Regions from separate parts of the Streptomyces sp. NPDC005803 genome, predicted to be linked through region 2. Evidence: riboswitches for the same ligand, from Rfam matches in the RefSeq annotation. Region 2 holds a riboswitch; each other region holds the start of a gene.

Region 1 (9,575 bases), on a different contig from region 2:
TGCACGACGGGCCGGAGTTCGGCCGGCTTGCCGAGCAGGTCGGTCAGTTCGCCGTACGCCCGGCGCAGTGCGGTGGGGCCGTCGAGGTCCAGGCGGACTCCGCCGAGGTCGGCCCGGTGACGCAGATGGGGTGCGGTCGTCTTCAGCGCCACCGGGTAGCCGAGCCGCTCCGCCGCGGCCACGGCCTCCTCCGGGCCGGGGGCCGGCAGCGTGGGCCGGACGGTGATGCCGTAGCGGGCCAGGAGTTCGCGGGCCTCGTCGGGTGCCAGGGGCTTGCCGCGCGGATCGGGGTCCTGGCCGAGCAGGGTGTCGATGAGGGCGGCCGCGGCCGGCTCGTCGATGGTGTCGTCGAGGAAGCCGGGCACCTTGCCGGGTACGGCGGCCTGGCGGCGCCACTGGGCGTACCGCACGGCCTCGGCGAGCGCCCGGACCGCGCGCTCGGCGGCGGGGTAGGCGGGGATCCGGCCGACGGCACGGGGGCCTTCGGGGCCGGGGTCGCCGGTCACCGCGACGCCGGGGCCCGTGCCGGGGGCGGGGACCGGGCCGGGCGCCGCTCCGGCCGGGCGGGGGCCGGACGAGGTCCCGACGGGGCGTGCCGGCACCGCGACGCCCGGCGGCGCCGAGGCCGGACGCTGCTGCGCCACCGTGCTGGTCGCGGCGGCCAGGGCCTCCGCGAGGCCGCCGATCTCGACGTGGACCACGGCCACCGGCTTGGCGGGGCCGTGGGCGGCCGCCGCGTGCAGGGCCGTGGCCAGGACCTCGCCGTCGCCCGACTCCGCCTCGCCGTTCTCCCCGACCCACGGGATGGCCGTCACGACGACCGCGTCGCAGCCCCCGTCGGCCAGCGCCTCGGCCAGCGCGTCCCGGAAGTCCTGCGGGGTGGCGGCCGTGGTGAGGTCGAGGGGCGGCCGCGGGCGCAGCCCCTCCGCCAGACAGGCGTCATAGGTGAGCAGCCCGAGCGACTCCGAGTTGCCGAGAATCGCGACCCGCCCGCCGGCGGGGAGCGGCTGGTCCGCCAGGAGCAGGCCCACATCGACCATCTCCGTCACCGTGTCGACGCGGATCACGCCCGCCTGCCGCATCAGCGCGGAGACCGTCGCGTCCGGGATCCGGCTGACGGGGACCGCGTGGCCGGGCGGGGTGGAGCCGCTGTGCCGGGCGCCCTTCACCACGACCACCGGCTTCACGGCCGCGGTCCGCCGGGCGAGGCGGGTGAACTTGCGGGGGTTGCCGAGGGACTCCAGGTACAGCAGGGCGACGTCGGTGTCCGGGTCCTCGTACCAGTACTGGAGGAAGTCGTTCCCGGAGATGTCGGCCCGGTTGCCGGCCGAGATGAAGGTGGAGAGCCCCGCGCCGCGCCGGTAGAGCCCGGAGAGGAGGGCGATGCCGATCGCGCCGGACTGGGTGAACAGCCCGATGCGCCCGGAGGCGGGGCGTTCGGGCGCGAGGGAGGCGTTGAGCCGGACCGCCTCGGAGTTGTTGATGACGCCGAAGGCGTTCGGGCCGATGATCCGCATGCCGTACGAGCGGGCCTGGCGCACCAGTTCGCGCTGGCGTTCGCGGCCCTCGGCGCCCCACTCGGCATAACCGGCGGACAGGACGACGAGCCCCTGGACGCCGTGCTCCCCGCAGTCCGCGACGGCCTCGGGCACCCGGTCGGCCGGTACGGCGACCACGGCGAGGTCGACCGGTTCGCCGATCTCGCCGAGGGACCGGTGGGCGGGCACGCCGTCGATCGTGTCCTGACCGGCGGCGAACGCACGGTTCACGGCGTAGGCGCGGCCGGTGAAGCCGGCGCCCAGGAGGTTGCGCAGGACCGTGCGGCCGACGCCGCCGGGGGTGCGGCCCGCGCCGATGACGGCGACGGAGCCCGGGGCGAGGAGCCGCTGCACGGAGCGGGCCTCGGCCCGCTGTTCCCGGGCGCGCTGGACGGCGAGGGACTCGGCGGTCGGTTCGAGGTCCAGAGTGAGGTGGACGGAGCCGTCCTCGAAGCTGCGCTGCTGGGTGTACCCGGCGTCCCGGAACACCTTGATCATTTTGTTGTTGGCGGGCAGCACCTCGGCCGCGAAGCGCCGGATGCCGCGCTCGCGGGCGACGGCCGCGATGTGTTCGAGCAGGGCCGAGGCGACGCCGCGGCCCTGATGCGCGTCCTGGACCAGGAAGGCGACCTCGGCCTCGTCGGCGGGTGCGGAGGCCGGCCTGCCCTGCGCGTTGATCCGGTCGTAGCGGACGGTGGCGATGAACTCGCCGCCCACCATGACGGCCAGGCCCACCCGGTCGACGTAGTCGTGATGGGTGAAGCGGTGGACGTCCTTGGCGGAGAGCCGGGGATAGGGAGCGAAGAAGCGGTAGTACTTCGACTCGTCGGAGACCTGCTCGTAGAAGCTGACCAGCCGCTCGGCGTCGTCCGTGGTGATGGGCCGGATGCGTGCGGTGCCGCCGTCGCGGAGCACCACGTCCGCCTCCCAGTGAGCGGGGTAGGTGTGATGCGGACTCTGCTCCGGAGAGGGGTGCATGGGCAAAGCCTACGGCTCGGTCAGCGGTCGCGTGAGGGCTGGGGCCGGGGCAGTCTGAGGGGGGCCGGACGACGGCGGGGCGCGGGTGGAGAGCGGTCCGCGGGTCGGCCGGAGCACCGCGCACTGCATGAGAGACTGGTCTAGACAACCATTGATTCGTGAAGGGCAGAACCATGGCTGAGCGCCGCGTCAACGTCGGTTGGGCCGAGGGCCTGCACGCCCGCCCCGCTTCCATCTTCGTCCGTGCCGCGACGGCTTCCGGCGTCCCCGTCACCATCGCCAAGGCCGACGGCAACCCGGTGAACGCGGCCTCCATGCTCGCGGTGCTCGGCCTGGGTGCGCAGGGCGGCGAGGAGATCGTGCTCGCGTCCGACGCGGACAACGCCGAAGCCGCTCTGGACCGTCTGGCCAAGCTGGTCACCGAGGGGCTCGAGGAGCTTCCGGAGACCGTCTGACCCTTCGGTCACGACCGCTGGAACGCACGCGCGAGAGCCGCGGCACCCTTGACCCGGGGCCGCGGCTCTTTCGTCTGCGCGCACACCTTTACGCACGTGCGCTCACTTCTCCGCATAAAGGGGCCCGGGCAGTCCGGCGACGCGCACGCTCCCCCAGCCAATTCGGGCAGCGGAAAGAAAGCCCCGCGGAATTCTTATTCTTTGTATACGGCGCAATTGTTAATGCCGGCCACTCGGGGTGTTTACGGCATGTTGCGAACTCCTCACCCGGCCGGTGCGGACAGCGGCGGCATCCGGCCGGCCGGGGCGGCGCAGCCGGTGCGCGGCGGTGGCCCGCTCGGCATGGTGGGCGGTCAGGGTTCTCGCCCTCTCCGCGTCGCCCCGCGCCACGGCGTCCACGATCGCCCCGTGCTCGGCCCAGGTGTCGCCCGGACGGGCCGGGTGCTCGACCTCGTACATCCACGCGGTCTTGTGCCGGAGTTGCGTGAGCAGCGCGATCAGGCCGGGACTGCCCGAGGCCTGCGCGAGCGTCTCGTGGAACCACCCGCCCAGGGAGCGCAGATCCTCGCCCTCCCCCCGGCGGGCGCGCTCCTGACCGAGCCTGACCAGGCCGCGCAACACCTTGAGGTGCGCGTCCGTACGGCGGTGGGCGGCACGGGCCGCGCCGAGCGGCTCCAGCAGCATCCGGACCTCCAGGAGGTCGGCCGCCTCCTGCTCGGTGGGCTCGGCGACACACGCTCCGGCGTGTCTGCGGGTGACCACGAACCCCTCGGACTCCAGGGTGCGCAGCGCTTCCCTCACCGGAACGCGGGAAACCCCGTATCGACGTGCGAGCACCTCCTCGGTGAGCCGGCTACCGCGTTCGAAGACGCCCGAGACGATGTCGTCACGGATTGCCGTGCATACCGAATGCGCCGGAATGCGCATGTCCGAACCTCCGCCTTAATCCCCGCAGCGCGCGGCCGATCGACGCCTGTCCTGCGACTCTATTGCAATGCGGTCGCATTTCCGACGGCGGGTGGAAATTCATGAATATCTTTTGGTCGCCGGCCGTTCGCGGACGGCCGGCAAAGACCGGTGCGGTACGCCGACACGGCGAAGGCCCCGGCGTGTCGCCGGGGCCTTCGCCGTGGGGTCTTCGGGGCGGTCAGACGGAGACGCCGTGGGCGCGCAGGTAGGCGACCGGGTCCATGTCGGAGCCGTACGAGGGCGTGGTGCGGGCCTCGAAGTGGAGGTGCGGGCCGGTCGAGTTGCCGGTGGAACCGGAGAGGCCGATCTGCTGGCCGCCGCCGACGCTCTGGCCGACGGACACGCCGATCGAGGAGAGGTGGCCGTACTGGGTGTACGTGCCGTCCGTCATCCGCAGCACGATGTTGTTGCCGTACGCCCCGCCCCAGCCGGCCTCGACGACCGTGCCGGCGCCGACGGCGACGACGGAACTGCCGGACGCGGCGTGGAAGTCGATGCCTGAGTGGCTGCCGGAGGACCAGAGCGAGCCGCTGGACTTGTAGCCGGTGCTCACGTACGAACCGGCGACCGGGAGCTGGAAGGAGCCGAGCCGGGCGCGCTCGGCCGAGCGGGCGGCGCGGGAGGCGCTCTCGCGGGCCTCCTTGGCGCGGGCGGCGGCCTTCGCCTTCGCCTCCGCCTCGGCCTTCTTCTTCGCTTCGGCCTTCTTCGCCGCTTCGGCCTTCTCCTCGGCGACGTCGGCCTGGTGCTGCTGCGCGTCGGCCTGTGCGTCGATCCGGTCGGCGAGGTCGTCCTCGATGGCGATGACCTGGGTGAGGCCGGTGTCGACGACGGAGGGGGTCTCGGTGTCCGCGGCGAGGGCCGGGGAGGCCAGCCCGCCGATGACGCCGGTGGTGGCCAGGGTCGCGATGCCGACGGCCCTCGCGCCGTTGCGCGTCAGACGGCCCGGGGCACGGTGCTTCCCGGTGGCACGGGTGAACGCCATGAAGTGGCTGGTCCTTTCCTTCCTTCTCGCCTACCGGGTTAGCTGACGGGTTCGGAGCAGGAAGGTCTCCTACGGATCCCCCGGCCTCGGACGAGGCACGGGCATCCGATTCACCCCAGGGACTGCGTGGGTCCCCGGCTCCCCAGGCTCGCGCCTGACGGGGACTCGGCGATGGCTGCCCGGTACGTCGCGGATGCGGCATACGAGTGACGGACAGCGGAGACGACGCTAAACGGGGGCACTTCCCCCCACCAAACGGACAGGGCGTTTTGTAGCGCATCCCACAGGGCAGACGGGCAACCTCTCCCGCAAAGCGGGCAAATGGAAAGACCCTGGCGGGGTTCACCCCGCCAGGGTCTTCCCCTTCGCCCCGGTATCAGGCGAAAGGACCGTCAGCCGGTGACGACCGACACCTCACCGATGCCCAGCGCCCTGACGGGCTCCGCGATCTGCGAGGCGTCGCCGACCAGGACCGTGACCAGCCGGTCTTCCGGGAAGGCGCTGACCACGGCCGCGGTCGCCTCGACCGTGCCGGTCTCCGCGAGGCGCGCGTACAACTGCGCCTGGTAGTCGTCCGGGAGGTGCTGCTCCACCTGGTCGGCGAGGGTGCCCGCGACGGAGGCCGCCGTCTCGAACTTCAGCGGGGCGACCCCCACGAGGTTCTGCACGGCCGTCTCCCGCTCGGCGTCCGTCAGCCCTTCGGCCGCCAGCGTGCGCAGGACCTTCCACAGGTCCTCCAGCGCCGGACCGGTGGACTCCGTGTCCACGGAGCCGCTGATGGCGAGCATCGCGGCGCCCGTCGCACCGGAGGCGGAGCCCGGGGCCGAGGAGCGCAGCACCTGGGCGAAGGCCCGCACGCCGTAGGTGTAGCCCTTCTCCTCGCGCAGCACCCGGTCGAGCCGGGAGGTGAGCGTGCCGCCGAGGCAGTAGGTGCCGAGCACCTGGGCCGGCCAGACGCTGTCGTGCCGGTCGGCGCCGATCCGGCCGATCAGCAGCTGCGTCTGCACCGCGCCGGGGCGGTCCACGATCACCACACGGCCCGCGTCGTCGGCGGTGATCGGGGGGACGGGCCGCGGCTGGGCGGTGTTGCCCGACCAGTCGCCGACGGTCTCGGCGAGCAGCGCGTCCAGGTCGATGCCCGTGAGGTCGCCGACCACCACCGCGGTCGCGGTGGACGGGCGGACGTGGGCGTCGTAGAAGGCGCGCACGGCCGCGGAGTCGATCCGGGCCACGGTCTCCTCGGTGCCCTGGCGCGGGCGCGACATGCGGGCCGTGGCCGGGAAGAGCTCCTTGGAGAGCTGCTTCGCGGCGCGCCGGGCCGGGTTGGCCTGCTCGTGCGGGATCTCGTCCAGCCGGTTGCCCACCAGCCGCTCGATCTCGCTGTCGGCGAAGGCCGGCGCCCGCAGCGCCTCGGCCACGAGCCCGAGGGCCTTGGCCAGCCGGGAGGCCGGAACCTCCAGGGAGACCCGGACGCCGGGGTGGTCGGCGTGGGCGTCCAGGGTGGCGCCGCACCGCTCCAGTTCGGCGGCGAACTCCTCGGCGCTCTGCTTGTCGGTGCCCTCGGACAGGGCACGCGACATGATCGTGGCGACCCCGTCCAGACCCTCGGGCTCGGCGTCCAGCGGGGCGTCGAGGAAGATCTCGACGGCGACGACCTGCTGGCCGGGGCGGTGGCAGCGCAGGACCGTGAGGCCGTTGGGCAGGGAGCCGCGCTCGGGCGCGGGGAAGGCCCAGGGCCTGGCCACACCCGGGGCGGGCTGCGGGTGGTACTCCATCGAAACTCCCGTCGCGGCAGCGTCGGTCACTTGTCCGCTCCTTCGTGCGCGTCGGTGTCGGTGGCGGCGTCCGCCTCTTCGGCGGCCTCGGCGGGCTCGACCGGCTCGTAGACCAGCACCGCCCGGTTGTCGGGCCGCAGCTGGGCCCTGGCGGCCGCCTTGACCTCCTCCGCGGTCACGTCGAGCACCCGGTGCACGGCGGTCAGCGCGAGCTGCGGGTCACCGAACAGCACGGCGAACCGGCACAGTTCGTCGGCGCGGCCCGCGACCGTACCGAGGCGGTCCAGCCACTCGCGCTCCAACTGTGCCTGCGCGCGCTCCATTTCCTCGGGGGTGGGGCCCTCCTCGGCGAACCGGGCCAGCTCCTCGTCGACCGCGGTCTCGATCTGCGCGACCTCGACCCCGCCGGACGTCTTGACGTCCAGCCAGCCGAGCGAGGGCGCGCCCGCGAGCCGCAGCAGCCCGAATCCGGCCGCGACGGCCGTCCGGTCGCGGCGGACCAGGCGGTTGTGCAGCCGGGACGACTCGCCGCCGCCCAGCACGGTCAGCGCGAGGTCCGCGGCGTCGCACTCACGCGTGCCGTCGTGCGGCAGCCGGTAGGCGGCCATCAGCGCACGCGCCGGTACCTCCTCACGGACCTCCTCGCGCAGCTGGCCGCCCATGATCTCGGGCAGCGCGCCGTCGCGCGGCGGCTGCTTGCCGTCGTGCGAGGGGATGGTGCCGAAGTACTTCTCGATCCAGGCGAGCGTCTGCTCGGGGTCGATGTCGCCGACGACGGAGAGCACCGCGTTGTTGGGCGCGTAGTACGTGCGGAAGAAGGTCCGCGCGTCTTCGAGTGTCGCGGCGTCCAGGTCGGCCATCGAGCCGATCGGGGTGTGGTGGTACGGGTGGCCCTCCGGGTAGGCGAGCGCCGTCAGCCTCTCGAACGCGGTGCCGTAGGGGACGTTGTCGTACCGCTGGCGGCGCTCGTTCTTGACGACGTCGCGCTGGTTCTCCATGGACTCCTCGTCGAGCGCGGCGAGCAGCGAGCCCATCCGGTCGGCCTCGAGCCACAGGGCCAGCTCCAGCTGGTGCGTCGGCATCGTCTCGAAGTAGTTGGTCCGCTCGAAGCTGGTGGTGCCGTTGAGGGACCCGCCGGCGCCCTGCACCAGTTCGAAGTGACCGTTCCCCTTGACCTGGCCGGAGCCCTGGAACATCAGGTGCTCGAAGAGGTGAGCCAGACCGGTGCGTCCCTTGACCTCGTGGCGCGAACCGACGTCGTACCAGAGGCACACCGCGGCGACCGGGGTCAGATGGTCCTCGGAGAGCACCACGCGCAGGCCGTTGGCCAGACGGTGCTCGGTCGCTGTCAAGCCGCCGGAGCCGGCCTGGGCTGTGGCCGTGTGACCCATGGGCATGTACGTCCCTTCGATCGCGATACTGGATGTGGTGCGAGACCTGCCACTGTAAGCAAGCGCACCGACACCTGGCGAAGTTCCCGTGCCGCGAAAGTTCGCGGGAAAGAGCGTCCTGACCGCTTCGGGACGGGTGGAGAACGCCCTTTGGGACGGGTCGAGGTCCGGGTTGTCAGTGGGGCGGTCCACAATGGTGCGCGTCAGAACCTGAGGTTGCCCGAACAGAATCCGTGAAGGAGTCGCAGCCGCGATGGCCCGCCGCAGCACCAAGACCCCGCCGCCGGTCGACTTCGAGGAGAACATCCTCGACATCGACGTCGTCGACGAAATGCAGGGCTCCTTCCTCGAGTACGCGTACTCGGTGATCTACTCACGGGCCCTGCCGGACGCCCGTGACGGCATGAAGCCGGTGCACCGCCGCATCGTGTACCAGATGAACGAGATGGGCCTGCGCCCGGACCGCGGCTTCGTGAAGTGCGCCCGCGTGGTCGGCGAGGTCATGGGCAAGTTGCACCCGCACGGTGACGCGTCGATCTACGACGCGCTGGTGCGGATGGCGCAGCCGTTCTCCATGCGGCTCCCCCTCGTGGACGGGCACGGTAACTTCGGCTCGCTCGGCAACGACGACCCGCCGGCCGCCATGCGGTACACCGAGTGCCGGATGGCCGACGCGACGTCGCTGATGACGGAGTCGATCGACGAGGACACCGTCGCCTTCCAGTCGAACTACGACGGCCAGGAGCAGGAGCCGGTCGTTCTCCCGGCCGCGTATCCGAACCTCCTGGTCAACGGGGCGACCGGGATCGCCGTCGGCATGGCCACGAACATGCCGCCGCACAACCTGGGCGAGGTGATCGCCGCCGCCCGGCACCTGATCAAGCATCCGGGCGCGGACCTGGAGACCCTGATGCGGTTCGTCCCGGGCCCCGACCTGCCGACCGGCGGCCGGATCGTGGGCCTCGGCGGCATCAAGGATGCCTACGCGGCCGGGCGCGGTTCGTTCAAGATCCGCTCCACCGTCGCTGTCGAGAACGTCACGGCGCGCCGCAAGGGCCTGGTCGTCACGGAACTGCCCTTCACCGTCGGCCCGGAGAAGGTGATCGGCAAGATCAAGGACCTGGTCTCGGCGAAGAAGCTCCAGGGCATCGCCGACGTCAAGGACCTCACCGACCGTTCGCACGGACTGCGTCTGGTCATCGAGATCAAGAACGGCTTCGTCCCCGAGGCCGTGCTGGAGCAGCTCTACAAGCTGACGCCGATGGAGGAGTCCTTCGGCATCAACAACGTGGCGCTGGTCGACGGACAGCCGCTCACGCTGGGCCTCAAGGAGCTCCTGGAGGTCTACCTCGACCACCGCTTCGACGTGGTGCGCCGGCGCAGCGAGTTCCGCCGGACCAAGCGCCGCAACCGGCTTCACCTGGTCGAAGGCCTCCTCGTCGCCCTGGTCGACATCGACGAGGTCATCCGGCTGATCCGGTCGAGCG
Region 2 (9,575 bases):
GCCAGTAGAACTCGTTCCCATTCGAGCGGAAAGTGAGGAACGCCGCATGACGGATTCGAGCTTACCCCCCAAGGGTTCGTCCAAGGTCTCACGGCGCGCATTCATGGCTAGAACAGGTTCTATCCTGGGTGCCGCAGCGCTTGCCGGTCACGCCACCGCCGCCCAGGCGCGTACCACCGGGTCAGCAGCCGTGATCGGCAGCGGGGACCATGTCCCGGTCCTGGTGATCGGCACCGGGTACGGAGGTTCCGTCGCCGCCCTGCGGCTCGCCCGCGCAGGGGTCCGCGTCCACCTGGTCGAGATGGGGATGGCCTGGGACACCCCCGGGGCGGACGGCAAGATCTTCGCCAACACGAAGAACCCGGACGGCCGCGCCTACTGGCTGCGCACGAGGAGCAAGCAGCCCCTCAGCAACTTCCTCGGCTTCCCCATCGACAGGGCGATCCCCCGCTACACCGGCATCCTGGACGCCGAGGAGTTCAGCGGCATCACGGTGTACCAGGGGCGCGGCGTCGGGGGCGGGTCGCTGGTCAACGGCGGTATGGCGGTGACGCCCAAGCGCGAGAACTTCGGCGCCGTCCTCCCCTCGGTGGACGCCGACGAGATGTACGCCACGTACTACCCGCGGGCCAACGCCGGGCTCGGCGTCGGCACCGTCGACCCCGCGTGGTTCGACAGCGTGGACTGCTACCGGTACGCCCGGGTCGGCCGCAAGCACGCGCAGCGCTCGGGCTTCCCGTTCGTCTTCGTGCCCGACGTGTACGACTGGGACTACATGGAGCAGGAGGCGGCCGGCACCGTACCCAAGTCGGCGCTGGACGGTGAGATCCTCTACGGCAACAACTACGGCAAGAAGTCGCTGCAGAAGACCTACCTCGCCCAGGCCGCGGCGACCGGCAACATCACCGTCTCGCCGCTGCACCAGGTGACTTCGGTGGCTCCCGCCCAGGGCGGCGGCTACACGGTCGTCATCGACGCACTGCGCACCGACGGGAGCGTCGCCACCACCAAGACGGTCACCGCGGACAAGGTGTTCTTCGCCGCGGGCAGCGTCGGCACCAGCAAGCTGCTGACCCGGCTGAAGGCCACGGGCGCGCTCTCCGGTCTGAGCGACGAGGTCGGCAAGGGCTGGGGCGACAACGGCAATGTCATGTGCGGCCGCGCCAACCACCTGTGGGACCCGACCGGTGCGGTCCAGTCGAGCATCCCCTGCGGCGGCATCGACAACTGGGCGGCCGGAGGTGCGTTCGCCGAGGTCGCACCGCTGCCGACCGGGATCGAGACCTTCGCGTCGTTCTACCTGTCGATCACGAAGAACCCGCACCGCGCCGAGTTCTCCTGGAACGCGGCCACGGGCAGGGTCGACCTGAACTGGCAGACCGCCTGGAAGCAGCCCTCCATCGACATGGCGAAAACGATCTTCGACAAGATCAACGCGAAGGAGGGGACGATCTACCGGACCGATCTCTTCGGCGTCAACAAGATCTGGGGCGACCACCTCACCTACCATCCGCTCGGCGGCGCCGTCCTCGGCAAGGCCACCGACGGCTACGGCCGTCTGCACGGCTATACGGGCCTCTACGTCATCGACGGCTCGCTCATCCCCGGCAACACCAGCGTCAATCCGTTCGTCACCATCACGGCACTCGCCGAACGGAACATCGAGAAGATCATCGCCACCGACCTGTGACGGCGCCTCCGGCGGGGCGCGACCTCCCGGTAGGAGGCGGCGGGCAGACCTCCTACCGGAACGCGCCGCGACCGGGCCGGCCCCACCCTCGGCCCGCTCAGTGCCCCGGCAGCACGCACACGGCGTCGAGACCCAGCACATGGTTGAGCCGGCCGAACGCCAGCCAGGAGCCGATGCTCATGCTCAGCTCGACGATCTCGCGCTGGCTGTAGTGCGCGGTCATCCGGGCCCAGAACGCCTCGTCCAGGCCGTGGTGGTCCAGGGCGTACCGCTCGGCGTACTCGGCCGCCAGCCGGGTCCGGTCGTCGAAGGCCCCGGTGGTGCGCCAGTCGCTCACCGCGCCGGCGAACTCCTCCTCGACCTTCAGGCCGTCGCGTTCGGTGCGCCAGTCCAGGCAGAAGAGACAGCCGTTGATCTGCGCGATGCGCAGCCTGGCGGCCTCGAACTCCCGGAGCCCGAGCGTCGTGTGTTCGTACACGGACAGCGAGAAGTTCGCGGCGGCCATGCCGATGCCGGGGACCATGTCGCCCCACACGTAGCCGATCGGCTCCTGCCCTTCGGGGACGTCGATGATCATGGCTGCTTCCTTCCGAGTCGGCCGGCCGCGGGACGCAGGGGGACGTCGAGCGCGTCGTAGAGTCCGGGTTCCGCCTCCACGAGCCAGTCGATGGCGTTCACCAGCCGGCCGACGGCGGTGGCGTTGCCGCCCGCCGAACGGTTCTCGTCCTCGTCGGTGGCCTCGACCGTGACCTCGATGCGGGGGCGCCCCTCGACGATCACCCGGTGGGCGCCGGCCCCGTCGGGCGGGGAGGGCCAGTCCGGGGCGCACGACGGGTGGATGCGGGTGATGTGCTCGATGACGATGCGGGGCTCGCCTTCGACGATGCCCTGCACCTCGAAGCGGACCGCGCCCTGGGTGCCGGCCTCGAACTCGCCCATCGTCCTGGTAGTGACGGTCGTCTCGAGCGGCCGCCGGGCCATGGTTTCGCGGATGTCGTCGAGCTCCACGCCCAGCGCCCGGGCCATCAGCCGTATCTGCCCGCCCCACACCATGGTCGGGACGGAGGCGGCGAGCATGAGCGGCTCGTACTCCATGGGGTGCCCCATGCCGATCAGGTGGCGGACCGAGTCGGGCTGGTCGTACGTGGAGTAGTCGAAGATCTCCTGACAGCGGATCACGTCGACCGTGGTGGCGAGGCCGCTGACGAGCAGGGGCAGCACGTCGTTGCCCCAGCCGGGGTCGACGCCGGAGACGAAGAGCGAGCCGCCACCGCCGGCGACGGCGGCGAGCACCGGTTCCCGCAGCTCGGGCGGGGCGCCGCGCCGGTCGTAGAGCGCGTAGAGGGCGGGGGTGACGACGGCGGCGCCGCCGGCCACCGCCCTGATGACGTCGCTCAGCGCCTCGTCGGGGCGGATGTCGCCGGAGGCCGCGTACACGACGGCGCGGGGAGCGGCGGCCAGCACCGCGTCGATGTCGTCGGTCGCGGCGACGCCGAGATCACGGTCCAGCCCGGCGAGGGCGCCCGCGTCGCGGCCCACCTTGCCGGGATCGTGGACGAGTACGTGGGCGAGTCGCAGCGCCGGATGGGCGTCGACCGCGCGGATGGCCGCGCGGCCGACATTGCCGGTACCCCAGACCACCGTGGAAATCATGCGGCGGAGGGTAGCGCGCGGGATGAAAGGTTCCTAGGGGCATCGCGCACCGGGTTGGGAGGGGCCCGGGGGTGATCACGCGCCGCGGGGTACCGGCGCCCGCCTGCCGGGTCGGGTGGATGACCGGCCCCGCGGCACAGGGGTCGCGCGGCACGGCAAAAGGGGTGGAAGGGAGCGGTTCAGCTCCCTTCCACCCCTGTCACGACTCGGCCCGGGGACCGAACCGCGGTGGATCAGTAGGCCCCGAAGACGTTGTCGATCGAGCCGTACGTGGCAGCGGCGTAGTTGCACGCGGCGGTGATGTTGGCGACGGGGTCCAGGATGTCCAGCGAGGTGCCGGGCACGTGGAACGCGTCGAACGTGGGCTGGATGACCTGCAGGAGGCCCTTGGACGGGGTGCCGGCGACGGCGTTCGAGTCCCAGTTGTTGACGACCTGCGGGTTGCCCGAGGACTCACGGATGACGTTGCGGTAGATGCCGTCGTAGCTGCCGGGGATGCCGTTCTCGGCCATGACGGCGAGGGACTCCTTGATCCAGCCGTCGAGGTCGTCGGTGTACGCCGTCGCGCTCTGCGCGGGGGTGGTCGCGGCGGTCTCCACCGCGACGGGCGTCGCGGCGGCGGTCTCCTCGACGACGGGCGTGACCGTCCGCTCGGAACGGTCGGCGCGGTCGGCGCTCTCGGAGCGGTCGGCCGACGGCTGCGAGGCGCTGCCCGAGGTGTTCTCCGCCTTGAAGGCGCTCTTCGTGGCAGCGGCCGTGGACTTGGCGCCGATGGTCAGCTTCAGGCCCGGGTGAATCAGGTCGGGGTTGCTGCCGACCGCACTCCGGTTGTCCTTGTACAGCCGCTCCCAGCCGCCACTGAGGGAATGCCCGCGGGCGATCTTGGAAAGCGAATCACCGGAGACCACGGAATAGGTGGTGGACTCGGCCTTGCGGACGGCGGTTTCCTTGCCGGCAACGGAAGTCGAGACCGAGGTCTTTCCGGCGACGACCGACTGCGCCGGCGCGGCGGACGCCGATCCGGCAGCGATCAGGGGGAGCGCGAGAACGGCTCCGCCCGCGCTCACGGCGATGAAACCGCGGGTCAGGGTGGACTTGGAACGACGGTGCTGGCCCTTGATGGACATGGCGCTTTTCCTCTCCGCCGCCTGCGAGGTGAGCTGTCGGGTTCGGACTGGAGATGTCCGGCCGCACATGGCGACTTCACCCCTAGCCGCTCCGGATTTCCGGACCGGCGGCAAACCTGGGTCCCCCGCTCCTGCCGCACATAAGTGGTCGGGTTACCGGACGGCGGCAGGATTCGGCGTTCCATCCGGATTGACCGTGACCGTAAGCGAGAAAGGCCGGGCGAAACAAGCCGGGAATTCGTGATCACAATTGATTTGCAAGATCAATAAAAGGAAAGGCGTGACACCGGCCACACGGGAGAGGGTCAACTTTCTTGGGGCGACAGGGAACCGAAGCTTCCGCTTCCGCGTCGGCGGACGGAAACGTGACGCTGACCACTGCGCCCGAGAAGGCTGTTTTAATGGATATTCGCCACCTATGCCCTATATAAAGGGGGCCTTATAGGGCATAGGTGACTGATCGGAATAATGGGTGAATAGAGACATTACGGGGTGGGCTGCGCGGCCACCGCGGTCCGGCTGCGCGGCACCACGACCGGTGAGCCGTCGCCGGGGGCGGTGAGTATGTCCGCGTCGAGCGCGTAGAGCTCCCTCACCAGGGCCTGGTCGACCGTCTCGCGGGGAGCGCCCCGGGCGATGACGCGGCCGCCCTTCATGGCGACGAGCAGGTCGGCGTAGCGGGCCGCGGCGGCGAGGTCGTGCTGGACCATGAGGACGGTGCGGCCGGTGGCCGCGACCTCGCGGACCAGTTCCAGGACCTCGACGGCATGACCGAGGTCGAGGGCGCTGGTCGGTTCGTCGAGCAGGACGACCGGGGTCTCCTGGGCGAGGACCATCGCGAGCCAGCAGCGCTGGCGCTGGCCGCCCGAAAGCCGGTCGACGCGCTCGCCGGCCAGTGCGGTGGTGCCGGTGGCGTCGAGCGCGTCGCGTACCGCCCGCTCGTCCTCGCGCGACCACTGGCGCAGCAGCCCCTGGTGCGGGCTGCGCCCGTAGCGCACCAGACCCGCCACGGTGACCGCCTCGGGGGCGCGCGGCGCCTGCGGCAGCAGGGCGACGTGGTGGGCGGCGCGGCGCCGGCCGGTCTCCCAGAGGTTCGTCCCGCCGACCAGGACCGTGCCGGAGTCGGGCCGGTGGAGGCGGGCGACGGTCCGTAGCAGGGTCGACTTCCCGCAGCCGTTGGGGCCGACGATCGCGACGACCTGTCCCGCGGGGACGGTGAGGTCGACGTTCTCGACGACGGGGCGGCCCGGGTACCCGGCGCACAGGCCGCGGACGTCGAGGCCCGCCTGCGGACGGGTCGGATGCTCGGTCATGTGCGGCTCACGCCTTTCCGGCGGCCCGGTCGGGCCGCAGCAGTACCCAGAGGAGGAAGGGGCCGCCGAGGACGCTGGTGACGACCCCGACGGGCAGTTCGACCGGAGCGGCGACGCGTCCGATCGCATCGGCCGCGGCGATCAGCGCGGCTCCGGTCAGCGCCGAGCCGGTGACCGGCACGCGGGTGGGGCCGGTCAGCCGCTGGGCGAGGACCGGCGCCGCCAGTGCCACGAAGGCGATGGGCCCGCCGGCCCCGACCGCCGTGCCGGCCAGCAGCACCGCGAGCACGAGCGCGACGGCGCGTACCCGCCGCAGGTCGACTCCGAGCGAGCTCGCCACTTCGTCGCCGAAACGCAGTAGTTGGAGGCGGTGCCCGGCCGCCAGCGAGAGCGGGACGAGGAACAGCAGGGCCACCGCAAGCGGCAGGCCGGCGTCCCAGTCGCGCCCGTTGAGGCTGCCGACGGCCCAGAGGAACACGCCGCCCGCCGTGTTGTCGTTCTCGCGCGACATGATCAGGTCGCTCACCGCGCCGAGGAAGGTGGAGACGCCGATCCCGGCCACCAGCAGCCGGTAGCCGGCGGTGCCCGCTCCTCCGGCGCACAGGACGACCAGGACCGCGGCGGCCACCGCGCCGAGCGGCCCGAGCCACCAGTTGCCGACCATGCCGGTGGCTGACCCCGCGGCGGTGGCGACCACGGCAGCGGTGGCGCCCTCGTTGACGCCGACCAGGTCGGGCGTGGCGAGCCGGTTGCCGGCCAGGGTCTGGGTGAGACAGCCCGCGATGCCGAGCGCCGCGCCGACCAGGAGGCCGACGACTATGCGGGGCAGCCGGAAGTCACGCACGATCATGACGGTGCCGGCGTCACCTGTTCCCAGCAGCCCCGAGAGCGTCTGCGACAGGCTCATTCCGGTCGAACTCGCCATCACCGCCACGGTGATGAGGAGCGCCAGCAGCGGAAGGAGGAGTGCGGCGGTGAGCGCGCTGCGCCTCGGGAGGAGCCATGACAGTGTTCCGGTGCGGAGCACGACGCTGTCGGGCGGGGTCACGTCCGTCATGCCGGGACTCCCGCGGTGGACAGCCGGGACGAGCGGGCGATCCACACGAGCAGGGGGCCGCCGACGAAGGCGAGCAGCACGCTGACCGGGGTCTCCCAGGGCCGGATGACGACCCGCGCGAGGATGTCCGCGACGATCATGATGTCGGCCGCGATCAGGGCGGAGAGGACGATCCCGGCGGTCATCCGCGCTCCGGCCAGGGCCCGGGCCGCATAGGGCGCGAACAGCCCGAGGAAGGCGATGGGTCCGGCCACGGCGACGGCGCATCCGGCGAGCAGCGAGACGGCCCCGGCGACGACGAGCCGGATCCGGCCGGGATGGTGGCCCAGGGAGCGGGCGCCGTCGTCCCCGAGCCCGAGCGCCGCGAGCGGGCGGGCGCAGCCGAGCGCGGTGAGCAGGCCCACCGCGATCAGGGGCAGGAGGGGCAGCAGGTCGGAGGTCTCGATGCCGGCGAGCGAGCCGATCGTCCAGTAGCGGTAGGTGTCGAAGGTCGACTGCGTACCCAGCAGGACGTACGAGGTGAGGCCGTGGAAGGTGGCGCCGAGCGCCGATCCGGCCAGGACGAGCCGCAGTGGGGATCCGCCGCCGCGTCCGGAGGCGGCGAACAGGAGGACGGCAGCGCTCGCGAGCATCCCTCCGGCCAGGGCCCACACCAGCAACGAGGCCGGGGAGTCCGCGCCGAAGAAGGTGAGTCCCAGCACCACGGCGAAGGCGGCTCCCGCATTGACGCCGAGCAGGCCCGTCTCGGCGAGGGGGTTGCGGGTGGCGGCCTGCAGGAGGCAGCCGGCGGTACCCAGGCACGCCCCGACCAGGACCGCGGCGAGCGTGCGCGGCAGGCGTACGTCCACGACGGCCAGGCGCAGTTGCGCGTCCGCGCGGGCGGCCGGGTCGCCGACGAGGTAGTCCCAGGCACCGCCCGCCGAACTGGATCCGGTGCCGATGAGCAGGGACAGCAGGACGAGGGCCGGCAGCAGGAGCACGAGTACGGCGGCCGCCGGCCACACAGTCGCGCGTCCCTCCCGTGGCGGGGTTTCGGTGGGGCGGGCTCCGGTGGGGGGCCGTCCCCCTTGCACGATCGACATATGGTTAGCCTAACCTAAGTTAGCCGGGCGAACGGTGGTGGCCCCCAGGGCTCCCCCGCGCCCTGAGGCGGCGTCAATTGCCCCGTCCTGCCCGCTTTCGGTGCGGCGGAACACCCGCCCGGACCGACCTCATCACTCGAACGCAACGGAGATTCCCGGCCATGGCCCCGCATTCGACCTTCTCTTCACGCGGCTTCGTCCGCCCTTCGGTGGCTGCCTCGCTGATCGGCTTCTGTGCCCTGGCGATGACCGCCTGCGGATCCTCCGAGGCGTCGGACGGATCCGGCCCGGACGCCGCCGAGGCCCCGAAGACGACTCAGGTGACGGACGCGACCGGCGCGTCGGTGAAGGTTCCCGCCACGCCCGAGCGCGTGGTGGTCCTCAGCGAGATGGACCTGGACGCGGCTCTGGCGCTGGGCGTGAAGCCGGTGGGCCTGACCGCCGGCCGCGGCCAGAAGGGCGCCCCCGGCTACCTCGCCGACCAGGCGAAGGGCATCCCCGTCGTGGGAGCCGTCACCGGCCCGGACATGGAAAAGGTCGTCCAGGCCGAGCCGGACGTGATCCTCGCCGGCCAGCTCGCCGACGAACAGGTCCTCCAGCAGCTGCGCAAGGTCGCGCCCACGGTCGTCACGATCGACGGCAGCAAGGACTGGAAGAAGGCGCTCTCGCTGACCGGCAAGACGCTCGGCCGGGACAACCAGGCCGAGGCGTTCCTCGCCGACTACGCCACCCGGACCGCCGCCCTGAAGAAGGACCTCGGCGCGGAGGCGGGCAAAAGCGTGTCCGTCACCCGCTACTCGGCCAAGGGCTCGGCGGTCATGCAGCAGGGCGTGTTCATCAGCGACGTCCTGGGGGACCTCGGCTTCACCCGCCCCGGTATCCAGAACCAGAAGGGCGAGGGCCACTCCACGCCGATCAGCGACGAGAACCTCAAGGAGATCGACGGGGACTGGCTCTTCATCGGCACCCTCACCTCGACCGGATCGGACCAGGACCTCGTGGGCGAACTGTCGAAGAAGCCGGCCTACAAGCAGCTCAAGGCCGTGAGCAACGGCCGGTCGACCGTGATCGACGGCACCAAGTGGACGAGCCTGGGCGGCGCACAGGCGGCCGTCTCGGTGCTCGACGACATCCGCAAGGCCATGGTCAAGTGAATCCCGCACCGGAACTCACCGGCCGGCTCGCCCTCGTGACGGGGGCGGGCCGCGGGATCGGCGAGGCGGTCGTGCACGCCCTCGTCGGACGCGGCGCCCACGTCCTGGCCACCGACATCACCCCCGACGGCGTCACCGCGCTCGCCGGGAAGTACGGCGAGCGGGTCACGGCCCGCACACTCGACGTCACCGACGCCGCAGCCGTCGAGGCGCTCGTAGCGGAGGCCGAGGACACGCTCGGCCCCCTGGACATCGCGGTCAACGTCGCAGGCGTGCTGAGGTGTTCGGCGGTCGCCGAGCTGACGGACGAGGAGTGGGCGGCCACCTTCGCCGTCAACACCGACGGGGTGTTCCACGTCTCGCGGTCCGTATCACGCCGGATGGCCGGGCGCCGGACGGGCAGCATCGTCACCGTCGCGTCCAATGCCGCGGGCATCCCCCGCACGAACATGGCCGCGTACGCGGCGTCGAAGGCCGCGGCCGTCATGTTCACCAAGTG
Region 3 (9,575 bases), on a different contig from region 2:
CGGACAAGGGGCCGGACGGCCCGCACAACGGGCACAAGGAGAGCGGGGCATGAAGGACGACGAGCCCAAGGGCTTCGATCTGGCGCGGCTCCTCGCGGAACGCGGCGCCGAACGCTACGAGCTGCACACGAAGCACCTCAACCACCAGCTTCCGCGCATGCTGCACACCATCGGCTTCGACAAGGTCTACGAACGGGCCGAGGGCGCGCACTTCTGGGACGCGGAGGGCAACGACTACCTGGACATGCTCGCCGGTTTCGGCGTGATGGGTCTCGGCCGCCACCACCCCGTCGTACGCAAGGCGCTCCACGACGTCCTGGACGCCTCGCTCGCCGACCTCACCCGGTTCGACTGCCAGCCCCTGCCGGGCCTGCTGGCCGAGAAGCTGCTCACGCACAGCCCGCACCTGGACCGGGTCTTCTTCGGCAACAGCGGCACGGAGGCGGTGGAGACGGCCCTCAAGTTCGCCAGGTACGCCACCGGGAAGCCGAGGATTCTGTACTGCACGCACGCCTTCCACGGGCTGACCACCGGCTCGCTCTCGGTCAACGGCGAGGACGGCTTCCGGGACGGCTTCGCCCCGCTGCTGCCCGACACCGCCATCGCGCTCGGTGACCTCGACGCCCTGCGGCGCGAGCTGAAGCGCGGCGACGTAGCGGGGCTCGTCGTCGAACCGATCCAGGGCAAGGGCGTGCACGCCTCGCCGCCCGGCTTCCTGCGAGCAGCCCAGGAGCTGCTGCACAAGCACAAGGCACTGCTCATCGCGGACGAGGTGCAGACCGGCCTGGGCAGGACCGGTGACTTCTACGCGTACCAGCACGAGGAAGGCGTGGAACCCGATCTGGTCTGCGTCGCCAAGGCGCTCTCCGGCGGCTACGTGCCCGTCGGGGCGACCCTCGGCAAGGACTGGATCTTCAAGCGCGTCTACTCCTCGATGGACCGGGTGCTGGTCCACTCCGCGAGCTTCGGCTCCAACGCCCAGGCGATGGCGGCCGGGCTCGCGGTTCTCGCCGTGATGGAGGATGAGGAGACGGTGGCGAACGCGCGCCGCACCGGTGACCTGCTGCGCGAACGGCTGGCCGTGCTGGTCGACGGGTACGAACTGCTCCACGAGGTGCGCGGGCGAGGGCTGATGATCGGCATCGAGTTCGGCCGGCCGAGCTCGCTGAAACTGCGCAGCCGCTGGACCATGCTGCAGGCGGCCCGCAAGGGGCTCTTCGCGCAGATGGTGGTCGTTCCGCTGCTCCAGAAGCACCGGATCCTGACCCAGGTCTCCGGTGACCACCTCGAAGTGATCAAGCTGATCCCGCCCCTGGTGATCGACGAGGCGGACGTGGACCGTTTCGTGAGCGCGTTCACGGCCGTGATGGACGACGCGCACAGCGGCGGCGGACTGATGTGGGACTTCGGGCGGACCCTGGTGAAGCAGGCCGTCGCCAACCGCTGAGCGGAGGGAGCCGCGCACCGGGCTCGCCGAGGCTTTTGCCTGGGAGGCAAGAAATTTGCCTCCCAGGAAAGGTCCTGGCCCAATGGAGGTATGAAACCTCCAGAAGGAGGGGTGGCCGACGAGCTGCCCGGGGTCGCGCCACGCCTGCGCGATCTGCGCCGCAGCCGTGGTCTCACCCTGGAGACCGCCGCCCTGCGGGCCGGGCTGTCGCCCGCCCACCTGTCCCGGCTCGAGACGGGCCGGCGCCAGCCCTCGCTGCCGATGCTGCTCGGGCTCGCCAGGATCTACGGTACGACGGTCTCCGAGCTGCTCGGTGAGATACCCCCGGAACGGGACGCGATCGTCCGCGGCCGCAGGTTCGAGGGCGCCGAGGCCGACGGCTGGATGTACCAGCAGGCCGGCGGCTCCGGCCGGGCGATGCAGGCCCTGCGGGTGCGTGTCCCGCACGGCGCCCAGGGCGACCTGGTCCGCGTCCATCCCGGCGAGGAGTGGCTGTACGTCCTGGCCGGACATCTCAGGGTGACCCTCGGGGACACGGTCCACGACCTCGCCCCCGGGGACAGCGCGCACTTCGACTCGCTCACCCCGCACCGGATCGCGGCCCCGGACCGGGACGGCGCCGAGCTGCTCTTCGTCCACACCCTGCTGCAGAGCCCCGCCGCCGAGCTGTGTCTCGGCAGTGGGATCCACCGTCGCTGAGGCGCCGCCCGGGCCGGCTGCGTGTCGCCGGCCCGCCCACCCGGCCACCGGCCCGCCCACCGGCCCGCCTGAAAGGACCTGTCATGTCCGATTCCGAGAACTACGACCCGCTCAGCCCCGCCCGGCCCAAGAACTACGACCCGCAGGAGAAGAAGATGCCCCGCGGGCTCGTCATCAGGCTCTTCGCCTACCTGGTGGCCGGGCACGTCGTCGCGGGTTTCCTCTACCTGCTGTTCGCCGTGGGGATGCACAACCAGTAGCCGGGGGCGCCGGCCGGCCGCTCAGATCTCGTCGAGCAGGCGCTCGCGCAGTCGCTCCCGCGTCTCCGGGGTGATCTTCAGACCCTCGGCGAGGTAGCGGTCGGTGCTGCCCCAGGTCTCGTCGATGGTGGCGAAGGCGGCGGCCAGGTAGTCGGGGTGGGCGCCGAAGAGCGGATTGAGCAGCTCCATCACCTCGGGCGACATTCCGGCGGGGGAGGTGTCGCTGCGGCGGATCCTGTAGCGGCGGTGCGCGTCGTTCGACTTGAGGTAGTCGGCCTCGATGGCCTCGCGCTCGACGCCGACGGCGAGCAGGGACACCGCGATCGAGAGCCCCGCGCGGTCCTTGCCGGCGGCGCAGTGCATCAGGGCGGGCACGCTGTCCTCGGCCAGGGCGTGCAGAACCCGGCTGTGCTCGGCCGTGCGGTCCAGGATGGTCCGGCGGTAGGAGGCGATCATGCGGCGGGAGCCCTTGCCGTCGGCCAGGATCGACCGCAGTTCGTCCATGTCGCCGTCGCGCACCATCCGCCAGAACTCCGCGCCGTCCGCCGGGTCGCTCAGCGGGATGCTCACATTGCGCACGCCCGGCAGCTCCACGTCCAGGCCGTCCAGCTTGTGGTCGGCCACGTTGCGGAAGTCGAAGACCGTGTGGAGGCCGAGACCGGCGAGGAACGCGGTGTCCTCGGCCGTGGCGTGCGCCAGGTGACCACTGCGGTAGAGCCGTCCGTACCGCACCCGGCGGCCGTCCGAGGTGGGCAGCCCGCCCACGTCACGGAAATTGCGGACACCCGCCAGTTCGGGTTCCGTCGACGGGGTCTGCGGCAGCTGCTGCGTCACGGTCACTCCTGGAGGCTCTGCCGCCGGCGCGTGTCGCCCGCGGGACCACTCTCGTGACGATACGACATCGATTCCTCGGGCAATCATCTTGGTCACGCCCGCACTTCGGGCCCCGCGAAGGGTGTGCGGGCCCGGCGGGGAGGGGGCCGGTCCGGTGGGTGAGCCGATGCGGAAGGGGCGGCGGGCATGACATGTCCGAATAGCTCCTTTTATCCGAACATGCCCTGATCGCAGGGGAGATGATCACCTTCTCGTGAGCGGGATCATATCCGTGACGGTGTGTGGCGGTGCGCCCGATGGGTATTCCAAGCACCGCGCGGAAAGCCAAGATCCGTAATCCACGGAGTGTGACCGGAATTCCGCGCCGGCTTTCCGGTGCGGAATCCCGCGGAGAACTCGTGGCTTGTTTCCGCCGTCCCGGCTCGCTTACGTTCGCTGCAATCCGGACGGACCGCCTAATCCTGCCGCCGCCCGGAATTCGCACCCACTCACCGCGTGGCAGGAGCGGGGGAACCAGGTAAGCCGCCGACCGGGAATCCGGCCGGCTCGGGGTGAAGTCGCGTCCGCCGCGACCGGACATCTCCAGTCCGAACCCGACAGCTCACCTCGCAGGCGCCGGAGAGGAAAACCTTCATGCCCATCTCGGGTAAGCACCGTCGTCCCAAGGCCGGCACCATCGCCCGCGGCGTCGTCGCCGCGAGCGCCGGCGGCGCCGTGATCGCGCTTCCGCTGCTCGGTGCCACCGGCGCCAACGCCGCGGAGCAGGCCGCCCCCGCCGCCTCGCAGTCGGCCGCCACGCACGCCACCCCGGCCAAGCAGGTCGCGAAGACGCAGGCCGGTACCGAGACGTACACCGTCGTCTCCGGCGACTACCTGTCGAAGATCGCTGCCGAGCACAAGCTCAAGGGCGGCTGGCACAAGCTGTACCAGGACAACCGCAAGGTCGTCGGCGACGACCCGAGCCTGATCTTCCCGGGTATGAAGCTGACCCTCGGCGGCAAGGCCTGGGGCCACGCCTCGACCACCTCCACCTCGACGAAGGCCCCGTCGAAGGCCCCGGCCCAGAAGACCGAGACGAAGGCCTCCACGGCCGCCGACTCGTCCTCCTCGTCCTCCGACGCCACGGCGTCCGAGGAGACCTCGGCCCCGGCGGCCCAGAGCAACGACTCCGGTTACGTCCACCCGGTCCCGGGCAACCACACCACCGCCTACCGCGCCTCCGGCTCCAACTGGTCCAGCGGCAGCCACACCGGCATCGACTTCCCCGTCGCGACCGGCACGAGCGTGAAGGCGATCACCTCCGGCACCGTCGTCACCGCCGGCTGGGGTGGCGCCTACGGCAACGAGGTCGTCATCAAGCACGCCGACGGCCACTACTCGCAGTACGGCCACATGTCCTCGCTCTCCGTCTCGGCCGGCCAGACCGTGACCGCGGGCCAGCAGGTCGGCCTGTCCGGCGCCACCGGCAACGCCACCGGCCCGCACCTCCACTTCGAGGTCCGCACGGGCCCGGCGTACGGCTCGGACATCGACCCGATCGCCTACCTGGCGTCGCACGGGATCTACGTCTGATCCAGGTGACACCGGTCCCGGTCCGGTGACCGGGAGCTGAGCGATACACGGAGGGGCGGTGCGCGGCGGCGCGCCGCCCCTCCGCCGTATGTGTCCGGCACCAGGGGGCGTCCCCTGGTGCCGGACATTCTTATTCCCCCTTTACCAAAAACTGACCGGGTGGTCTATCTCACCACCCGTCAACCCCGTATTACGGTCGCGTAGGTCACATTCGGCGGTGCAGGATATGCCCTTGTGGCAGACGATTCGAACAACATCCAGCAGGGCGTCATCAACCGACGGGGCGTCATCGGGTCGTACGCGGCGATCGGCGACAGCTTCACCGAGGGAGTCGGTGATCCCGGCCCGGGCGGAACCTTCGTCGGCTGGGCGGACCGGTTCGCGGTACTCCTCGCGGACCAGCTCCCGGACCCCGAGGCGACGACGGGCGGCGCAGGATCCGCGCACGAGAACTTCAGATACGCCAATCTCGCCGTACGAGGACGCCTCCTCGACCAGATAGTCGAGGAACAGGTGCCGCGCGCCAAGGAACTCGCCCCGGATCTGGTGACCTTCTGCGCCGGCGGCAACGACATCATCCGGCCGGGCACCGACCCCGACGACGTGGCCGAGCGCTTCGAGCGCGCGGTCGCCGACCTGACCCGGTCGGTCGGCACCGTCATGGTCACCACCGGCTTCGACACCCGCAACGTTCCCGTGCTGCGCCATCTGCGCGGCAAGATCGCCACCTATACCGCCCATGTCCGGTCCATCGCCGACCGCTACGACTGCCCGGTCCTCGACCTCTGGTCCCTGCGCTCGGTCCAGGACAGGCGGGCGTGGGACAACGACCGGCTGCACCTGTCGCCCGAGGGACACACCCGGGTCGCGCTGCGCGCCGCCCAGGTCCTCGGCCTCGACGTGCCCGCCGACCCGGATCAGGAGTGGCCGCCGCAGGTACAGCGCGGCACGCTCGAAGTACGGCGCGACGACATCCACTGGGCACGCGAGTACCTGGTCCCGTGGATCGGACGGCGGCTGCGCGGCGAGTCCTCGGGGGACCACGTGGAGGCCAAGCGGCCCGACCTGCTGCCGCTCTGAGCAGCCCGCTGTCCTCAGCCGCCCGGAGCGCCGGCCACGGCGACCGGGGACAGCGGCAGGGCCGGTACGCGTTCCAGTACCCCGCCGGCGAAGACGTCGTACAGCGGCAGCGTCTCCAGGTGCACGTACCCGATGTGGCAGTCGCAGACCGCGAGCGGACAGGCCCGGGGGCCCAGGGCCGCGCGGTAGCTGCCGTCGTAGAGATTGCCGAGCTCGGCGCGGACGAAGTGGCAGCGGCGCACCGTGCCGTCACCGTCCACCGAGATCACCGACTCACCCGTCCGGCAGGGCAGACCCGCCGAGCGGTGCGGGTGGCGGCTGTACGGGAACAGCGGGTCGATCAGGGTCCACCGGTCCGCCTCCTCGTCCGTATAGGTGTGGCCCTCGGCGGCGTTGACCCAGAGGTAGACCTCCTCGGGAAGGGCCGCCCGCAGCCGCCGTGCCTCGGCGAGATGACCGTCGAGCCCGACCACACCCACGCTGTGGCGGACGCCCAGCGAGACCAGCTCCCCGCACCGGCCGAGGAACCGCTCGTAGGGTGTCTGGCCGGGGTGGTACGTGCACCAGAGCGCGATCTTGTCGCGGCACTCGGCGCCCGCCTCCGCCAGCCACCGCGTACGGCCGCTGAGGTTCGTCTGGATCGCCACCCGGCGCACGTGCGGCAGCCGGGCCAGCTCGACCACCGCCCGGCGGTACCAGGAGCGGACCAGCCCCTCGCCCCACGGGGTGAACAGCACCGAGATCCGGTCGTCGGTCTGCTCCGCGGCCCACGCGGTGAAGCGCTCCAGCGCGTCCCGGTCGGCCCGCAGCTGCTCCCCGCTGTCGCGCCGCTTGGCGAACGGACAGTACGGGCAGTCGTAGTCGCACGAGGCGAGCGGGCCGCGGTAGAGGATCGTCAGGTCCATACGGGGCTCACTTCAGCTGGTACGCGGCCATCGCGGCCCGTACGGCGGGGGAGAAGAGGTCGGGACCCACGGCGTCCGAGTGGGCGAGACCCTCGGGCGACAGGCGCAGCCGGCCGGCGGCCGCCGCCTCCCCGTCGAGCCAGCCCCGGCCCTCGAACCGGGCGAGCTCCTCGGGGAAGTCCTCGTCCGGGGCCGTACCGAAGCGCTCGCGGTACTCGGACACGCGCAGTCCCCCGGCCTGCAGGACGGACTGCAGGAGATGACGGCGGCGGGCCTCGTCGCCGTCGGTGAACCGGCCCACCTCGGCATGCGAGAAGTCCTCGGCGGCCGTGTAGCCGTCGATGATCGCCCGCACCTCGCGCATCTCCACCGCGTAGTCGAAGGAGTAGTGCAGCCGCGAGGTGTACGAGCGGGCGCCGCAGCCCAGGCCGATCATGCCGTCGGTCTGGCAGGCGTAGTCGTCGGGGCCGTCGCTCCGCGGGGCGTCGGCGCGGCGGAACATCCGCATCGACACCTGCTCGTAGCCATGGGTGAGGAGGTGGTCGCGGCCCGCCCGGTACAGCCGCAGCCGCTGCTCGTCCCAGGCGGCGTCCGCAGCGGCCTCGGCAGCGGCCCCGAGCCTGCCCAGGCCGGTCAGCGGCCGGACGTAGAGCGGGTAGAGGTACAACTCCTCAGGCCGCCACGCGAGTGCCGCGTCCAGCGAGGTGCGCCAGCTCCGCTCGGTCTGGCCGTCGATGCCGTAGATCAGGTCGATGTTGAGGACCGGGACGCGGCTCTCCCTGATCAGGCCCAGGGCCGCTTCGACGTCGGCGCGGCGCTGCGGGCGGACCGCCGCGCGGGCCTCGGCCTCCACGAAGCTCTGCACACCGATGCTGATCCTGGTCGCCCCCCGGTCGGCGAGGACCGCCAGCCGGTCGGCCGTCGCGGTCGACGGCGAGGTCTCGACGGACAGCGGCACGGACCGCAGATCGGCGCCCATGCGCTTCTCCGCGATGTCGCACAGCCGCTCCAGCTCGCCGGCGTTCAGGAAGGTGGGCGTCCCGCCGCCGAACGCGGCGGCGGCGAAGCGCACCGGTTCCCCGTCCCCCAGCGCGTCCCGTACGGCGGTCGCCTGCCGGTCCAGGGCGTCGAGATAGCGGGTGGTGAGCTCGTCGGGCGCGCCGACCCGGGTGAAGAGATTGCAGAAACCGCAGCGGACCTCGCAGAAGGGTATGTGGAGGTAGAGCGAGAGCGCGTCCTTGTTCTCGCCCGCCCACAGGTCGCTCAGCGCGGGCCGTCCGCCGGGCTGCCCGGCGAGCCGGCCGTAGGCCGTCTTGTGCGGATAGGCGTAGACGTAGCTCTGGTACGGGCGAGTGGTGTGCAGACCGGTCATCGTGCCGTGGCCCCCGGTTCCAGGAAGAAGTGTGCGTACGGAACGGTCCAGACGCACTCGTGACCGAGCCGGTGCCCGGTGTAGCCGTCGTCGCCGTACGCCGTGCCATGGTCGGAGCAGACGACGGCGAAGGCGCGGCGGCGGCTGCTCGCGGCGGCGAAGAGACGGCCGATGTGGGCGTCCACGTACTCCAGTGCGGCCGCGTGGGTGGCGCGGCTGTCGCCCGCGTCGCGGGTCGCGCCGGGCCGGTGGAACCAGTTCGGCTGGTGCAGCGCCGACACGTTGACGAACAGGAACAGCCGCTGACCGGCCGGAAGTCCCGCGACGACCTGCTCGGCGCGGGCCACCTGCGCCTCGAACGAGGTGGGTGAGGCCACGCCGAACTCCGGCTCCCAGTGCGCCTCCTGGAACAGTCCGGGCAGCACCGAGCCGAGCGGCGCCCGCTGGTTGAAGAACCCGACCCCGCCGATGCACACCGTGCGGTATCCGGCCCCGGCGAGCGCCGAGACCAGGTCGGGTTCGTCGAAGACGAACGTGCGTTCCGCCGTGGTCTCACTGCCGGCGAACCGTGCGGCGAACAGCCGGGGGTGCGGCCCGGGGGCGGCCGGCGTGGGCAGGAACCCGGCGAAGATCGCCTGGTGCGACGCATAGGTGAAGCTCCCCGGGGCATGCCGCTTCTCCCAGCGGCCGTCCGGCAGATGCCGGGCCAGATTCGGGATGCGCCCGGCGGCGGCCAGCTCCGCCGCGACGTCGTACCGCAGGGTGTCCAGGGTGACGAGCAGCAGATCGTGGCTGCCCACGACCTCGCTCATGTCGGGGCCGACGGCGTCCATGACGTCGGAGGATGACTCAGGATGCGCTGACACGGTGGTTCCTTGCTCGGTTCAGTACGGCGGCGACCTGCGCCGCGTAGGTGTCCAGGCCCTCTGCTCCGCTGCCGGGCAGCCCGGTGAGTCCCGGCAGCAGATCGCCGAAGGCGTTGACCTCTCCCACGGCGAAGCGCCGCCAGCCGGTGGCGGGCAGCAGGTCGACTCCCACGCACAACGTGTCGGGGAAGGCGGCGGCAGCCCTCTCGCACACGGCCAGCGCCTCGCGCCAGCTGCCGCCCGCCGCCTCGACCACGGCCCGCACCTCGTCGAGATCGCCGCGCGCACCCCCGAGGTGCAGATTGGTCATGGGGGAGCGGCTGGTGCGCACGACCGCATGGGTCGCGCGGCCGTCGACCACCACCACCCGCAGATCCGCGACCCGGCCCCGCTGCGAGGCCTTCGGCAGCCAGCGCTCGATGTGCAGCCCGTCGGGCGCGAGCGCGTCGACGATCGCCGCCACCTCCCGCTCCGTGGTGAGGCGGCGGACCCGGAGGGAGTTGTACAGGCGGCCCGCCGGGTCCCGCTCGACCGAGGTGG

The links. A riboswitch is a leader RNA that binds a small molecule or an ion and turns the genes downstream of it on or off. The one in region 2 is predicted to bind cyclic di-AMP.
Region 1: it holds a riboswitch for cyclic di-AMP, as region 2 does, so the genes downstream of both, ABZ454_RS15455 (M23 family metallopeptidase) here and ABZ454_RS28025 (transglycosylase SLT domain-containing protein) in region 2, are expected to answer to the same signal.
Region 3: it holds a riboswitch for cyclic di-AMP, as region 2 does, so the genes downstream of both, ABZ454_RS27720 (LysM peptidoglycan-binding domain-containing M23 family metallopeptidase) here and ABZ454_RS28025 (transglycosylase SLT domain-containing protein) in region 2, are expected to answer to the same signal.

What each region holds. Positions count from the first base shown of each region.
Region 1 covers NZ_JBEXXO010000009.1:172,180-181,754, forward strand. The annotation lists gene ABZ454_RS15440 (GNAT family N-acetyltransferase) at 1-2,516, opposite strand, end outside; gene ABZ454_RS15445 (HPr family phosphocarrier protein) at 2,690-2,971, shown strand; gene ABZ454_RS15450 (GntR family transcriptional regulator) at 3,191-3,898, opposite strand; gene ABZ454_RS15455 (M23 family metallopeptidase) at 4,119-4,922, opposite strand; cyclic di-AMP (ydaO/yuaA leader) riboswitch at 4,936-5,103, opposite strand; gene ABZ454_RS15460 (pitrilysin family protein) at 5,315-6,697, opposite strand; gene ABZ454_RS15465 (pitrilysin family protein) at 6,724-8,094, opposite strand; gene ABZ454_RS15470 (DNA topoisomerase IV subunit A) at 8,342-9,575, shown strand, end outside.
Region 2 covers NZ_JBEXXO010000022.1:70,902-80,476, reverse strand. The annotation lists gene ABZ454_RS28040 (GMC oxidoreductase) at 47-1,690, shown strand; gene ABZ454_RS28035 (carboxymuconolactone decarboxylase family protein) at 1,788-2,267, opposite strand; gene ABZ454_RS28030 (dihydrodipicolinate reductase) at 2,264-3,343, opposite strand; gene ABZ454_RS28025 (transglycosylase SLT domain-containing protein) at 3,577-4,470, opposite strand; cyclic di-AMP (ydaO/yuaA leader) riboswitch at 4,476-4,659, opposite strand; gene ABZ454_RS28020 (ABC transporter ATP-binding protein) at 4,956-5,783, opposite strand; gene ABZ454_RS28015 (iron ABC transporter permease) at 5,791-6,840, opposite strand; gene ABZ454_RS28010 (iron ABC transporter permease) at 6,837-7,922, opposite strand; gene ABZ454_RS28005 (iron-siderophore ABC transporter substrate-binding protein) at 8,084-9,076, shown strand; gene ABZ454_RS28000 (2,3-dihydro-2,3-dihydroxybenzoate dehydrogenase) at 9,073-9,575, shown strand, end outside.
Region 3 covers NZ_JBEXXO010000021.1:168,730-178,304, reverse strand. The annotation lists gene dxs (1-deoxy-D-xylulose-5-phosphate synthase) at 1-53, shown strand, start outside; gene ABZ454_RS27740 (aspartate aminotransferase family protein) at 50-1,447, shown strand; gene ABZ454_RS27735 (XRE family transcriptional regulator) at 1,538-2,146, shown strand; gene ABZ454_RS27730 (DUF6126 family protein) at 2,230-2,406, shown strand; gene ABZ454_RS27725 (tyrosine-protein phosphatase) at 2,428-3,240, opposite strand; cyclic di-AMP (ydaO/yuaA leader) riboswitch at 3,716-3,868, shown strand; gene ABZ454_RS27720 (LysM peptidoglycan-binding domain-containing M23 family metallopeptidase) at 3,874-4,812, shown strand; gene ABZ454_RS27715 (SGNH/GDSL hydrolase family protein) at 5,047-5,892, shown strand; gene ABZ454_RS27710 (STM4011 family radical SAM protein) at 5,907-6,797, opposite strand; gene ABZ454_RS27705 (STM4012 family radical SAM protein) at 6,805-8,169, opposite strand; gene ABZ454_RS27700 (STM4013/SEN3800 family hydrolase) at 8,166-8,981, opposite strand; gene ABZ454_RS27695 (STM4014 family protein) at 9,019-9,575, opposite strand, start outside.